One region of the Moritella sp. 5 genome, then DNA from elsewhere that is predicted to be linked to it. Evidence: riboswitches for the same ligand, from Rfam matches in the RefSeq annotation. Region 1 holds a riboswitch; the other holds the start of a gene.
What was found. A riboswitch is a leader RNA that binds a small molecule or an ion and turns the genes downstream of it on or off. The one in region 1 is predicted to bind thiamine pyrophosphate.
Positions count from the first base shown of each region.

Region 2: another riboswitch for thiamine pyrophosphate. It lies ahead of thiB (thiamine ABC transporter substrate binding subunit); the one in region 1 lies ahead of thiC (phosphomethylpyrimidine synthase ThiC).

Region 1 covers NZ_CP056122.1:4,698,968-4,707,101, reverse strand. Annotated here, with positions in the region: gene rpoB (DNA-directed RNA polymerase subunit beta) at 1-1,511, shown strand, start outside; gene rpoC (DNA-directed RNA polymerase subunit beta') at 1,612-5,895, shown strand; TPP riboswitch at 6,044-6,145, shown strand; gene thiC (phosphomethylpyrimidine synthase ThiC) at 6,283-8,134, shown strand, end outside.
Region 2 covers NZ_CP056122.1:4,332,900-4,341,033, reverse strand. Annotated here, with positions in the region: gene thiQ (thiamine ABC transporter ATP-binding protein) at 1-397, opposite strand, end outside; gene thiP (thiamine/thiamine pyrophosphate ABC transporter permease) at 390-1,994, opposite strand; gene thiB (thiamine ABC transporter substrate binding subunit) at 2,030-3,043, opposite strand; TPP riboswitch at 3,082-3,196, opposite strand; gene HWV01_RS19300 (PilZ domain-containing protein) at 3,760-4,050, shown strand; gene leuB (3-isopropylmalate dehydrogenase) at 4,239-5,336, opposite strand; gene leuA (2-isopropylmalate synthase) at 5,352-6,923, opposite strand; gene HWV01_RS19285 (2-isopropylmalate synthase) at 7,168-7,317, shown strand; gene HWV01_RS19280 (long-chain fatty acid--CoA ligase) at 7,519-8,134, shown strand, end outside.

The DNA.
Region 1 (8,134 bases):
CTAAACTTGGTAGCGAAGAGATTACTGCGGATATCCCTAACGTGGGTGAAAGCGCATTATCTAAACTAGATGAGTCTGGTATTGTTTACGTTGGTGCTGAAGTTAAGCCGGGTGATATCCTGGTAGGTAAAGTAACCCCTAAAGGTGAAACACAATTAACGCCTGAAGAAAAGCTTCTACGAGCTATCTTCGGTGAAAAAGCATCTGATGTAAAAGACAGTTCATTACGTGTACCTAACTCTGTTTACGGTACTGTAATTGACGTGCAAGTATTTACCCGTGATGGCGTAGATAAAGACAAACGTGCACAAGACATCGAGCAGATGCAACTGCGTGAAGCGAAAAAAGACTTAACTGAAGAGTTATCTATCTTCGAAGAAAGCTTATTCGGTCGCGTTAAATCTCTATTACTTGCTGCAGGTAAAACGGAAGAGCAACTTAATGCTGTTTCTCGCGCACAATGGTTAGAGATTGTTCTTTCTGATGAAGAACAACAGATTCAATTAGAAGGCCTAGCTAAGCAACATGATGAGCTACGCGCTGACTTTGATTCTAAGTTTGATATCAAACGCCGTAAAATTACCCAAGGTGATGACCTAGCACCGGGTGTACTTAAGATTGTTAAAGTATACCTAGCTGTTAAACGTCGTATCCAACCGGGTGATAAGATGGCTGGTCGTCATGGTAACAAAGGTGTGATCTCAACAATCGTTCCTATTGAAGATATGCCACACGATAAGTTTGGTGAGCCAGTTGATATCGTACTTAACCCGTTGGGTGTACCATCGCGTATGAACATCGGTCAGGTACTTGAAGTTCACTTGGGCCTTGCTGCTCGTGGTATCGGTAGTAAAATCGATAACATGATCAAAGAACAACAAGATCTTGCTAAGATCCGTGAATTTATGCAAAAAGCATATGACATCGGTAATACGCATCAGAAAGTTGATTTATCAACATACTCTGACGAGCAAGTTCGTGTTCTTGCGCACAACTTACGTAAAGGTCTGCCAATGGCAACGCCTGCGTTTGATGGTGCAGCTGAAGCTGAAATCAAAGAAATGCTTAAATTGGCTGATTTACCAGAATCAGGTCAATTAGAGTTATTTGATGGTCGTACTGGTGACGTGTTCGAACGTCCAGTTACCGTTGGTTACATGTATATGCTGAAACTGAATCACTTGGTTGATGACAAGATGCATGCACGTTCTACCGGTTCTTACAGCCTAGTTACTCAGCAACCGCTGGGTGGTAAAGCTCAGTTCGGTGGTCAGCGTTTCGGTGAGATGGAAGTATGGGCTCTGGAAGCATACGGTGCAGCATATACTCTACAAGAGATGCTAACTGTTAAGTCTGATGACGTGAACGGTCGTACTAAGATGTATAAAAACATCGTAGACGGCGATCATCGTATGGACCCAGGTATGCCTGAATCATTCAACGTATTGTTGAAAGAGATCCGCTCATTGGGTATCAACATCGAACTAGATGAAAACAAAGGTAAGAAATAAGCTCTTATTAAGAGATTATTCAGACTTTTGAATTAGCATTGCGCCTCGACTCATTCTGTGAGTTGAGGCTGCGTAGTTTTCACTCCCAGTGGAGAAAAACGTGAAAGACTTATTAAAGTTTCTAAAACAGCAAGGTAAGACCGAAGAGTTCGATGGTATCAAGATTGGTCTAGCTTCTCCGGAACAGATCCGTTCTTGGTCTTTTGGTGAAGTTAAAAAGCCAGAAACCATCAACTACCGTACCTTCAAACCTGAGCGTGACGGTTTATTCTGTGCGCGTATTTTCGGCCCAGTAAAAGATTACGAATGTCTTTGCGGAAAATATAAGCGTCTGAAGCACCGTGGTGTTATCTGTGAAAAATGTGGCGTAGAAGTAACGCAAACTAAAGTTCGTCGTGACCGTATGGGCCACATCGAATTAGCGTCTCCTGTTGCACACATTTGGTTCTTGAAATCATTACCATCTCGCATCGGTCTATTACTAGACATGACGCTACGTGATATCGAACGTATTCTTTACTTCGAATCATATGTTGTTATCGAACCAGGTATGACTTCGCTAGAACGTGGCATGATGCTGACTGAAGAGCAGTATCTTGACAACCTAGAAGAATGGGGTGATGAATTTGATGCGAAGATGGGTGCAGAAGCTGTACTTTCTTTGTTACAAGATCTAAACCTAAACCAAGACATCGAAGAAATGCGTGAAGAATTAGAGACTACAAACTCTGAAACTAAACGTAAGAAGATCACTAAACGTCTTAAACTAATGGAAGCATTCGCTGTATCTGGTAATAAACCAGAGTGGATGATCATGAACGTACTGCCGGTATTACCGCCAGATCTTCGTCCATTAGTACCACTAGATGGTGGCCGTTTCGCGACTTCTGATCTAAATGACCTTTATCGTCGTGTGATCAACCGTAACAACCGTCTAAAACGTCTATTAGATCTAGCTGCACCAGATATTATCGTACGTAACGAAAAACGTATGTTACAAGAATCTGTTGATGCACTATTAGATAATGGTCGTCGTGGTCGTGCGATTACAGGTTCTAACAAACGTCCTCTTAAATCTTTGGCTGATATGATCAAAGGTAAACAAGGTCGTTTCCGTCAGAATCTACTAGGTAAACGTGTAGATTACTCTGGTCGTTCTGTAATTACAGTAGGTCCAACGTTACGCTTACACCAATGTGGTCTACCTAAGAAAATGGCACTTGAGTTATTCAAGCCATTCATCTACGGTAAATTAGAATCACTTGGTTTTGCAACAACGATTAAAGCAGCTAAGAAAATGGTTGAACGCGAAGGCGCTGAAGTTTGGGATATCCTAGACGGCGTGATCCGCGAACATCCAGTAATGCTTAACCGTGCACCAACACTGCACAGACTTGGTATTCAAGCATTCGAACCTGTTCTAATTGAAGGTAAAGCGATTCAGTTACACCCATTAGTATGTTCTGCATACAACGCCGATTTCGATGGCGATCAGATGGCTGTACACGTACCGTTAACAATTGAAGCTCAATTGGAAGCGCGTACACTGATGATGTCTACGAATAACATTCTTTCACCTGCGAATGGTGAACCGGTTATCGTACCTTCTCAAGACGTTGTATTAGGTCTTTACTACATGACTCGTTCTGGCGTTGGTGCTAAGGGTGAGGGAATGGTACTAGGTAGCCCTGAAGAAGCTGAAAAGCTTTATCGCAGCCACCTTGTTGAGCTACATGCACGTGTTAAAGTACGTATTACTGAACATCTTAAAGATGAAAATACTGGTGAAGTTACAGTTCGCACTGAACTGAAAAACACAACAGTTGGTCGTGCGATTCTTTCTTTAGTAGCACCTAAGGGTCTACCATATGAATTAATCGATCCGATTAAAACTTTAACTGCTGAAGAAGAAGCTAAACTTGCAGCGAATCCAGCTAACTGGATCCTGAAAGTATCTAACGAAGCGTTAGGTAAAAAGCAGATTGGTAAGCTACTGAATGACTGTTACCGTCTATTAGGTCCGAAAGACACTGTTGTTTTCGCTGACCAAATAATGTACACCGGTTTCCATTATGCTGCGCTTTCTGGTGCATCAGTTGGTATCGATGACATGGTTATTCCGGATGCGAAGAAAACGCTAATTGAAGCGGCTGAACTAGAAGTAACTCAAATCCAAGAACAATTCCAGTCTGGTCTTGTTACTGCGGGTGAGCGTTACAATAAAGTGATTGATATTTGGGCTCGTGCCAATGAGCACATCTCAAAAGCAATGATGGATAACTTGTCTACAGAAACTAAAGCTAACTCTTTAGGTGATGCTGAGACACAGAAATCTTTCAACAGCATCTTTATGATGGCCGATTCTGGTGCACGTGGTAGTGCGGCACAGATTCGTCAGCTAGCTGGTATGCGTGGTCTGATGGCGAAACCAGATGGTTCGATCATCGAAACACCTATTACGGCTAACTTCCGTGAAGGTCTAAACGTACTTCAGTACTTCATCTCAACGCATGGTGCACGTAAAGGTCTAGCCGATACAGCACTTAAAACAGCAAACTCGGGTTACCTAACTCGTCGTCTTGTTGACGTTGCACAAGATCTTGTGATTAACGAGATTGATTGTGGTACTGAAAATGGTCTAATCATTACTCCTCATATTGAAGGTGGTGATGTTGTTGAACCACTACGCGATCGTGTTCTTGGTCGTGTTGTTGCTGAAGATGTTGTGAACCCAAGTACTGGTGAAGTGATATTGCCACGTAATACATTACTTGACGAAAAACTTTGTGATTTCTTAGAAGAGCACTCAGTTGATCAGATGAAAGTACGTTCTGTAATTACTTGTGACAATGACTTCGGTGTTTGTGCAGCTTGTTACGGTCGTGATTTAGCACGTGGTGTAATGGTTGGTCAAGGTGAAGCAGTTGGTGTTGTTGCAGCACAATCAATTGGTGAACCTGGTACACAGTTAACGATGCGTACATTCCACATTGGTGGTGCGGCATCGAGAGCCTCTGCTGAAAATAATATCCAAGTTAAAAACACGGGTACTATTAAGTTCCATAACGAGAAATTCGTTGAGAACGCAGATGGCAAACTGGTTATTACTTCACGTTCATCAGAAATTACGATTATTGATGAAAACGGTCGTACTAAAGAAAGCCATAAATTACCTTACGGTTCTGTTGTTGAATATAAAGATGGCGCAGCTGTTGAGTCTGGTAGCATTATTGCTAACTGGGACCCGCATACTCACCCAATCATCACTGAGGTGGCTGGTCAAATTAAGTTTGTTGACTTAATTGATAGTATTACGGTTACTAAGCAAACTGATGATCTAACTGGTCTATCTAGCACGGTAATTCTAGATCCTGCAGCACGTGTTGCCGCTGGTAAAGATTTACGTCCTATGGTTAAACTTGTTGATGCTGCAGGTAATGATTTATTCATTCCTGGTACAGAAGTTGTTGCACAATACTTCTTACCTGCAAACGCAATCGTTAACTTAGAAGATGGCGCATTAGTGACTATTGGTGAAGCGTTAGCGCGTATTCCTCAAGAAAGCTCGAAAACACGTGATATTACGGGTGGTCTACCACGCGTAGCGGATCTGTTTGAAGCTCGTCAGCCAAAAGATGCAGCTATCTTAGCGGAAATCTCAGGTACTATTAGTTTCGGTAAAGAAACTAAAGGTAAACGTCGTCTAGTTATCACACCTACTGATGGTGCTGAAGCTTACGAAGAGATGATCCCTAAATGGCGTCACTTGAACGTGTTCGAAGGTGAGAAGGTTGCTAAAGGTGAAGTTATCGCCGATGGTCCTGAATCAGCACACGATATTCTACGTCTACGTGGTATTAGCCATGTTGCAAACTATATCGCGAACGAAGTTCAAGAAGTATACCGTTTACAAGGCGTAAAGATTAACGATAAGCACATTGAAACTATCGTTCGTCAAATGCTACGTAAAGCTAACGTAATCTCTGCTGGTGATAGTAACTTCTTACCAGGTGAGCAAGCTGAAGTTTCACGTCTGAAAATTGCTAACCGTCAGCTAGAAGCTGAAGGCAAGCAACCAGCCGTGTTCCAACACATGCTTATGGGTATTACTAAAGCGTCTCTTGCAACTGAATCATTTATTTCAGCTGCATCGTTCCAAGAAACAACACGTGTTCTAACAGACGCTGCTGTTCATGGTAAGATTGATGACCTTCGTGGTCTGAAAGAGAACGTTATTGTTGGTCGTTTGATCCCTGCTGGTACAGGCTTCTCTTATCACCAAGAGCGTGCGAAAAAACGTGCTGGTAAAGTAGAAGAAGTAATGCAAGAAATCACGACTGATGAAGCTGAACAGAACTTAGCAAACCTACTAAATAACCTTTAATTGATTTGCTGAATGCAATTAAAGTCGTGTGTAAGTGATGACAGACCCACTGATTCACTTACGCATAGTTATTAGATAGTAAAGGCGCCCTTTTATAGGGCGCTTTTTTTTTGCTTGTTTTTTAACGCCATACCAGTCTATACTCCGATACATCTTGTCGGAGTGCTTTAGGGCTGAGACCATTTAATAATGGGATCCGTGGAACCTGATCAGGCTAATACCTGCGTGAGGAAACAAGAGTGATTAATATGAATATTATTCGTATCATTGTAAGTTAGCCATAGGGACATCAGGCCGCTTACTATTACACCTACGATCAATATATCTATATCACTACTCTCCATACTCAACGACAAGCAATCATCTTATTAGAAAGGAATGAGTGCTATGTCTACCAATATAAATCAAAGCAATAATACCAAAAAACCAACGCGTCGTGAAAACCGTGAAAATGCCCAAGAGTTTATTAATAATCTCAGTTGCGAACCGTTTCCTAATTCAGAAAAATTTCATCTAACAGGTAGCCGTGACGATATTCAAGTGGCGATGCGTAAAATCAATCTGGATGAGACGTTAGTCGCAGGCAGTAAAGACGATCCGGTTTATGAGCAAAATGAATCGATCCCAGTTTATGATACATCAGGTCCCTATACTGATCCGGCAATTGAAATAAACGTACACCAAGGTTTACCGAAGTTAAGACAAAAATGGATCGCAGAACGTAACGATATTGAAGCATTAGAAATCGTTACTTCGCACTTTGCCCAGCAGCGTCTTGCTGATGATGGTATTGATCATATTCGCTTTGAGCATTTACCAAAGCCATTGAAAGCCATTGATGGTCAAAACGTTACTCAGATGCACTATGCCCGTAAAGGCATGATCACGCCAGAAATGGAATACATCGCGATTCGTGAAAACATGGGCCGTGAATTGATCCGCAACGAGCTGTTATTAAAACAACATGCGGGTAATGATTTTGGTGCCAGCATACCGGAAAAAATCACTCCTGAATTTGTCCGTGATGAAGTGGCCCGTGGTCGTGCGATCATCCCTGCCAACATCAATCATCCAGAATCTGAGCCGATGATCATCGGTCGTAACTTTCTTGTAAAAGTAAACGCCAACATTGGTAATTCGTCAGTCACATCATCGATTGAAGAAGAAGTCGAGAAGCTAGTATGGGCGACACGCTGGGGTGCTGACACGGTAATGGACTTATCCACAGGCCGTAATATTCATGAAACGCGTGAGTGGATCCTCCGTAATTCACCTGTGCCAATCGGTACTGTGCCGATCTATCAGGCTCTAGAGAAGGTAAATGGGATCGCCGAGGATCTTACTTGGGAAGTATTCCGCGATACCTTGATCGAACAAGCTGAGCAGGGTGTTGACTACTTTACTATTCATGCTGGCGTACTGCTTCGTTATGTACCAATGACGGCAAAACGCCTTACCGGGATCGTGTCACGTGGTGGTTCGATCATGGCTAAATGGTGTTTGACGCATCATAAAGAAAACTTTGCTTATGACCATTTCGAAGAAATCTGTGCGATTTGTAAAGCTTACGATGTTTCTCTGTCATTAGGTGATGGCATGCGTCCGGGTTGTGCGGCTGATGCGAATGATGAAGCCCAATTTGCTGAATTAGCAACTTTAGGTGAGTTAACGAAAGTTGCGTGGGAGCAAGACGTACAAGTTATTATCGAAGGCCCAGGTCATATCCCAATGCACATGATTAAAGAGAATGTTGAAAAGCAGCTCGATATTTGTCATGAAGCGCCTTTCTATACTTTAGGTCCACTGACAACCGATATCTCACCGGGCTATGATCATTTTACTTCGGGTATTGGTGCTGCTCAAATCGGTTGGTACGGGTGTGCAATGTTGTGTTACGTGACACCAAAAGAACATTTAGGCCTACCGAACAAAGAAGACGTTAAGCAAGGCATGATCACCTACAAAATCTCTGCACATGCGGCTGATTTAGCGAAAGGTTTCCCAGGTGCTCAAATCCGTGACAATGCGATGTCTAAAGCCCGTTTTGAATTCCGTTGGAATGATCAATTCAACCTAGCATTAGACCCTGATACTGCACGTGCCTATCACGATGAAAATATCCCACAAGAATCCGGTAAAGTTGCGCATTTCTGCTCTATGTGTGGACCAAAATTCTGTTCAATGAAGATCTCACAAGATGTCCGCGATTACACTGCTAAACAAGAACAAATCAGTATTC
Region 2 (8,134 bases), 370 kb from region 1:
TTGAAAGCGCGGTTTGTTGCGCGGTATTTAACTTCATGCTTGGTGCTAAACCAATGGCAATATTTTGTTTAACGGTTAAATGGTTAAACAAATTATGCTCTTGAAATAACGTGGTTATCGGTCGCTGGGCAGGTGCTTTTGTTAATATCGAGTTTTGTTGAAAACGGATATCTCCAGACAAAGGCTGATTAAAACCGGCAATAAGGTTTAGCAGAGTCGATTTACCTGAACCACTTGCGCCGAGTATCGCTAAGGTTTCGCCTCGATTAACCGTTAAATCAAAGTGCATCGGCATTTGTTCATAAGCAAAGGTAATATTGTTTACTTGCAATAAAACATTATCGACCTGTAATAATACATTTGTATTAGCGTTACTTAGGTGAGTGGTCTTAGGCATTTTTGCCTCCAATAATACGTTCGAACAGATAGAAAATAACACCGCAAAGGGTTAATAAGAAAATAGCAGTAACAGCGGCTGCATCGAGTTGGTAGCTGCCTAACTGACGATAGAGCATCAAAGGCAAGGTTTGCATATCTTGACTACCAAATAATGCAATCACACTTAAATCACCCAGTGACAATACACACGCCAGTCCTAATCCCATCGCGATCGGTTTACGTAATAATGGCCATTCGATAATACGTAAACGTTGCAGGCGTGATAAGCCTAAGCTAACCGCCAGTTTGTCATATGCAGCAAAGCTATCTTGGATAGGTTGGTTCAATACACGGAGTAAGTAAGGTAGTGACATCAGCGCATTGACGAGGATCACCAACCAAGCGGCAATGCTAAATACATCGACATAGGGGCGTAATAATAAGAACAAGCCCGTACCGAGTACTAGAGCGGGTACTACTAAAATAATCGCACCAATATTTTCGATGCCATACGCGAATGCCATTAGCTTAAAGCGCACTTTTAATATGCGCGTCGAGAATAAAATCGAGCAGGCAAGTAACAAACTTAATAAGCCCGAGCTCAGGGCTATTTGTAGTGAGATACCTGTGGCTTGCCACAACATAGGGTCGCTAAGAACGGTGAGAGTGCCGCTGTTGATACCACTGCTAAAAATAGCCAACATTGGGGGGGCTAACAGACAGCTGGCTAAGATAAAGCTTATCGCATCACAGACTTTACTGCTTAGCGTGTGGCAATCGGGGCGACGAAAATAATTTCCTGATGGCGCAGACATAGGTTGTGACTTTAAAAATACCGCGCTAAAGACCATTAACGCCACGGTGATCGCGACTTGAATGAGCGCCAAGGCTACAGCTTGCTCGATATCAAACTCAAATTTTAACGCTTGGTAGATAGCCACTTCTAAAGTGGCATAGTCAGGACCACCACCGAGTGACATCACAATCGCGAAACTCGTAAAGCACAGCATGAAAATAAGACTGATTAACGAGGGTAATTGTTGTTTTATCTTTGGCCATTCTAAGGTGATAAAGATATGCCGAGATTGTAAATTGAGTTGACTGGCTAAACGCCAAGATTCACTGGGGATCGAGTCTAATGTTTGTAGTAAAATACGCGTGGCTAACGGTACATTAAAAAATAAATGAGCAAGAAGAATACCGATTAAGCCATAAATATAATGGCCTGTTTCTATGTTAAAAAGCCCGAGTAGTTGATTAACCCAACCGCTTTTACCGTGCACAGCAATAATGCCAAAAATGGCAATGATAATAGGCAGTACCAGTGATAAGTTAAACAGTTTGATAATCATCTGTTTACCTGCGAACTCTCGACGTGAGAACGCGCGTGCTAACGGGATTGCCAAACCAATACTCAAGCAGGTTGATAAGGCGGCTTGGTATAAACTAAAGCTAATAACATGCTGGGTATACGAGTCTGTAAGGACGCTGCGAAAGTCTAATTCCGCTTGTGAAAAATTAAGTAGGGCAGTAAAGCTACCACCCACCAGAAGTAAAATGATGCTGATGGCGAGCACTGCGCTACACCACCAGTATTTATGCGAATTCGTGATCATAGTTTTTGATTAATTGTTTACTAATTATGGACTAATTATTGCGTAACAGCATTACGCCATTCCTTCACCCAAGATTTACGGGATTGAGCTACTTCTTCTGGTGTGAACTCTAAGGTTTTTGCTGGCGTAATTAATTGGTCGAACTCACTTGGTAGTGCCGCCGCTTGTTTCGCTGGTAGCATCCAGTTACCTGTTGCAATCACATCTTGGAACGCTGGAGTGAGTACAAATGCCATGAATTTATCGGCTAACTCAGGATTCGGGGCATCTTTTAGACGGGCAACCACTTCAGTCTGTTGATAATGACCTTCACTGAATTCAGCGGCTTTATATTTGAATTCTTTCTCTGCAACCATGTGGTATGCCGGTGACGTTGTATAGCTTAATACCATGTCTGCTTCGCCTTTTAAGAACATGCCGTAAGCTTGGCTCCAGCCTTTCGTAATTGTTACCGTTTTAGCAGCTAGTTGTTGCCATGCTTGTGGTGCTTTATCACCATAAACAGCTTTTACCCATAACATAAAGCCAAGACCTGGTGTGCTGGTACGTGGATCTTGATAGATAATGCTCAGATCTTTACGTTTCACTAATTCAGCTAAACTCGCTGGTGGGTTGGTCAGTTTCTCACTGTCGTAGATAAATGCAAAGTGACCATAGTCGAATGGAATAAAGTACTTATTCGTCCATTCGTTTGGCAGTGATAATGTGCTGGTATCTTGTTGATGTGGTGCAAGCAGTTTGGTTTTTTCTGCTTCAGCCATCAGGTTGTTGTCTAAGCCTAATAATACATCTGCTTTGGTGTATTTACCTTCCAGTTTAACACGATTAAGAATGCTAACACCGTCTTCTAATGCGACTAAGTTCAGTTCGCAATTACATTCCGCTTCAAATGCGGATTTTACTTTTGGACCTGGGCCCCAATCGGATGCAAATGAATCGTAGGTATAAACATTTAATACTGGCTTTTCAGCTGCGTGAGCTATTTGTAATGATAGCGAAGGTAATAGCAGGGCTGTGCAAAGTGCTAGTTTTTTGATCGTGTGCTTCACGTGTTCTCCTAGAATGTGAAGCATAGAACTTATGACTCAATTGGTCGAATCTCATTCCTATGCCAGCATTATCTGGTTCAAGTTAATACGGGTGTTATCTCAGCCACAATGACTTTTTCAATGAAAAGTCTGGTAGCACCCCGATGAGTGAACGCACATTGTATTTTTATTTAGGTTAAAGAGCCAGAGACAATAATTATATTGGCTTATATTTTATCATCTTTGACGAAAAACACTGTCCTTTAGGGCGGTGATGTAAATCATTATTGCGTATAAATACAGATTCTACCCAAATACTTGAACAACACCCTTATACCGATCAATGAACCTGATAATTTAACTGATTTTAAATCCGCATTGGTTCGTCTTATACGCAGTCGTTCTAAACATTGGGAAGTCATGCCAGAATTTGTGGTCGCTCACTTCTTTGAGTGCGTATGAGGTTCTTGGGTGTAGGTGATAAGCCGTATGTATTTACTAATATGAAAAAGGAAATTGGCTTGCAGCAGATCATCGACTTTATTGTCGATAAAGGCATGTTGGACTGCTAGCTGACTTTTATAATCAAATAGTTACTTTGATCGCATTATTGTTGTTATATAACGCCGAGTTAATAAATGATGACTATACTGAAAACAAGACAAAAAAATTCATAGTTTTGGATTATTTATAACTTGAGAACATTTATAAACTATAGCAATAAGAGGGATATTGATGTGCTAAAAGCTAACTTGGAACGACGTAGTTATCACCGGATGCTAATCGACTCACCGGTTCAGGTAACGGATAAAGAAAAGAATGTTACCGCTATCTGTCGTGATTTAAGCGCCAGTGGAATGTCGTTAGATGTACCTGAAAGCTATTTTTCATTAAATGATAGCGTCAGTATTTTTCTACCGACTGGCGATTCACGTGTTCCGCCTCTACAGGCTGAAGCGAAGGTAACACGGGTTGATAGTGACGGAGATGTTTATCAAATAGGTGTTGAATTTACCAGTTTGACTTAGTCATCTTTATTTATATTTGAGTTATAAATAAAGCCAGATAACATGATAATCCAATAAAAAGGCCGATGGTGACTATCACTATCGGCCTTGTTCGTTATAACCATTTACCTTATAAAAAAAGTATAATGTTTATGACTAATTTGAGCTACTATATTAAATATTAAATATTAAATATTAAATATTAAATATTAAGCACTAACTTTAGCGGCAATTAAGTCACCCATTTGTGCCGTGTTCTGTACTGGTTTAGTATTCGCATCACTGTGCAGATCGCCTGTCGCATAACCTTCTTCTAATACAAATGAAACCGCTTGCTCGATAGCTTGTGCTGCTTCTTCTTGTTTTAGTGAGTAACGTAACATCATTGCTGCAGATAAGATTTGTGCGATTGGATTCGCAATCCCTTTACCTGCGATATCGGGTGCAGAACCGCCTGCTGGCTCATACAGACCAAAGTCAGAATCGTTCATACTTGCTGACGGTAACATGCCCATAGACCCTGTGATCATTGCACATTCGTCCGAGATGATATCACCGAATAAGTTGCCACAAAGCAGTACATCAAATTGCGATGGATCTTTGATCAACTGCATCGCTGCGTTATCGACATAGATATGCTCTAGTTCGACTTCTGGGTAATCTTGTGCAACTTCAAGTACCACTTTACGCCACAGAACAGATGTTGCTAATACGTTGGCTTTATCTACAGAGGTTACTTTATTGCCACGTAATTTAGCGGCTTCAAATGCGATACGAGCAATACGTTCAACTTCCGCACGGCTATATAACATAGTATCAAAACCAGTTTCATCGGCGCCTTCGCCTTTGTTACCTTTTGGTAGACCAAAGTAGATGCCGCCAGTTAATTCACGTACTACAACTACGTCAAAACCATTATTTGAAATATCTGCGCGTAGCGGCGAGAATTTTTCTAGACCTGCATAAATTTTTGCTGGGCGTAGATTACAAAATAGTTTGAAGTGACCACGTAATGGTAATAGTGCACCACGTTCTGGTTGCTCTTGTGGTGGTAATCCTTCCCATTTTGGACCACCGACAGAGCCGAATAAGATAGCATCTGAATTTTCACACGCTGTGAGTGTGCTTGCTGGTAATGGGGTGCCGTGGTTATCGATAGCAATCCCACCAACGTCATTAAAATCATACGTTAGTTCTAAATTAAACTTACTTTGCACAGCAGCAAGTACTTTAATTGCTTCCTCCATTACTTCTGGACCGATACCGTCACCTGGTAATACAGCAATATTGTGTTTTGTTACAGTCATCCTTAGCCGCCTTCTCTATATTATTGATTTTGTTTTTTTTAGTTTCTGTTGTTCTACCGCGTTTGAGCGATGGATATTATTCATTACGTGGATATAAGCCAGTGCCGAAGATTCAATGATATCTGTGGCTAAACCGATGCCGTGGAATTTACGGCCTTCATAGGTTGCTACAATATCGACTTGACCCAGTGCATCTTTACCTTCACCCTTTGCGGTAATGTGGTAATCGGCGATATCGATATCGAAACCTGAAATACGGCTTAAACATTTATAAACTGCGTCAACCGGACCATTACCAATCGCAGCTTCAGTATTTGTACAAGACTTATCCGTTGTTTCTTGTTGTGAGATCAAGCTAATCGTAGCGGTTGCTTTCACACCAGAACCGGACTGAACACTAAGATAATCTAATTTAAAGTGTTCTTCATCTTCGTGCAAATTATTAAAGAAGATTAACGCTTCAAGATCATAATCGAATACTTGGCCTTTTTTATCTGCCAGTTGCAAAAAGCTTTCGTACAGTTCATCAAGATTATAATCATTGTCGGTATAGCCAAGCTCTGCCATACGATGTTTGATCACATGACGACCTGAACGAGAGGTTAGGTTCAACTTGTTTTGCGTTAGACCAATGCTTTCTGGGGTAATAATCTCATAGGTATTTTTTGCTTTTAACACGCCATCTTGGTGAATACCTGATGAGTGAGAAAATGCATTGGCACCAACAATTGCTTTATTAGCCTGTACTGGCATGTTGCAGAGTTGACTGACTAATTGGCTGGTACGGTAAATTTCTTGCGGGTTAATATTGGTGGTCTTACCTAATAAATCTCGGCGTGTTTGCAAGATCATTGCAATTTCTTCTAATGAACAGTTACCTGCTCGTTCACCAATACCATTGACCGTGCACTCGATTTGACGTGCGCCTTGTTCAACCGCTGCAATTGAGTTCGCTACAGAGAGACCCAAATCATCGTGACAATGTACCGAGATCACAGCTTGATCAATATTCGGGACTCGATTGAATAAATTAGTTATGATGCCGCCGAATTGCGATGGCACAGTATAACCAACAGTATCGGGGATATTAATCGTCGTTGCACCAGCTTTAATCGCTTCTTCAACCATTCGACATAGGTTATCGATAGGGGTTCGGCCTGCATCTTCGCAAGAAAACTCTACGTCATCGGTGTAGCGACGCGCATGTTTAATGGCGTGGCGACCCATTTCTAGCACATCATCAAAACTACGTTTTAGTTTGCTTTTTACATGAATATCAGATGTTGAAATGAAGGTATGAATACGAAAGTCTTTCGCAACAGAAAGCGCTTGGCCAGCAGCATCAATGTCTTTTTCTAATGCACGAGAGAGGGCACAAACACGGCTGTTTTTAATATTACGTGCGATCGTCTGCACGGACTCAAAATCACCAGGTGATGAAATTGGAAAACCAACTTCCATTACATCAACACCTAAACGTTCAAGTGCAAAGGCTATTTGTAATTTTTCTTTTACGGTTAAGCTCGCTGATAATGCTTGCTCTCCATCCCTTAAGGTCGTATCAAAAATAATAACCTGGTTTGACATTATGAATCCTTCAATTGCCGTTATATAAAAGAGTATTTCTGCGCCGCGTATTATTAGGTTGCGATAAATAGCCATCTATATATAAATTAATTTTATGTCTTAATCTTTACAGGCTTGGCCGTTTTTTGTCAATTAATTTATATACAGGCTGGCCTCTGAGGCTTCACCTTTATGAAGTAGGAATATTAGACCTTTTCTTGATCTATGCCACACTTAAAATAGGTTTTTGATCATGAGGTGGGATATGTTATTTAAAAATGAACAAGGTGAGATGGTTGAGCTTGCAGATGACCTAACACTAAAAGAGTTAACGGATATGGGGATCGATATTTCCTTAGTGGAAAGAGCGAGTGACGAACCATTAGATAGCTGGTCACATCTAGCGAGTCATTAGGTATATTTATGGCAGAAAATGTTATAAATTTCGGCGATATGAGCCGATTTTAATTAAAATGACGCTATTGTTGGATTTTTTAGTGCTAAATAGGATATAAAATATTCATTTATTTTACAAATGACATTTTACAAGCTACCCTCTCGGGCTTACAACTGTAAGCCGAGTTCGTTTGCGCCCGAATTAACATGAGAAATAGACATGAGTCAGCATTTCGTAAATCAGATCCTTGCAAGGATTGAGAAGTATCAAGATAAAACTGCCCTGAAAAGTAAAACTAAAACAGGCTGGGATCGCATTAGCTGGAAGCAGATGGGCGAGCGTATTGAAGGACTTGCAAATAACTTGCTTAACCGTGGACTTAAAGTTCAGGATAACGTTGGTATTTGGTCAAATAATTTACCTGAATGGACAATTGCAGATCTAGCTTTACAACAGTGTCGCGCTGTTTCTGTACCACTTTATCCAAGTAGTACGTCATCACAAGCAGAATACATTATTAATGACGCTAAGATGACTTGTATGTTTATTGGCGATAAGGCCGAGTTAAAGCTTGCGCTACCATTACTGGATAAGTGTGAATCTCTGCAGTCGCTTATTGTTTTTTCTTCAACTGTCACTTTACCCGATGATCCCCGCGTGGTTGCCTATGCCGACATGCTGGCGTTCACCCCTGGTAGTTCATCATCCATAGCATTAGATCATCGTATTGAGAATGCAAAAAACGATGATCTTGTTACGTTAATTTATACATCAGGTACCACTGGTGAGCCGAAAGGTGTGATGCTTGATTATGCCAACATTCAAGCTGCGTTGG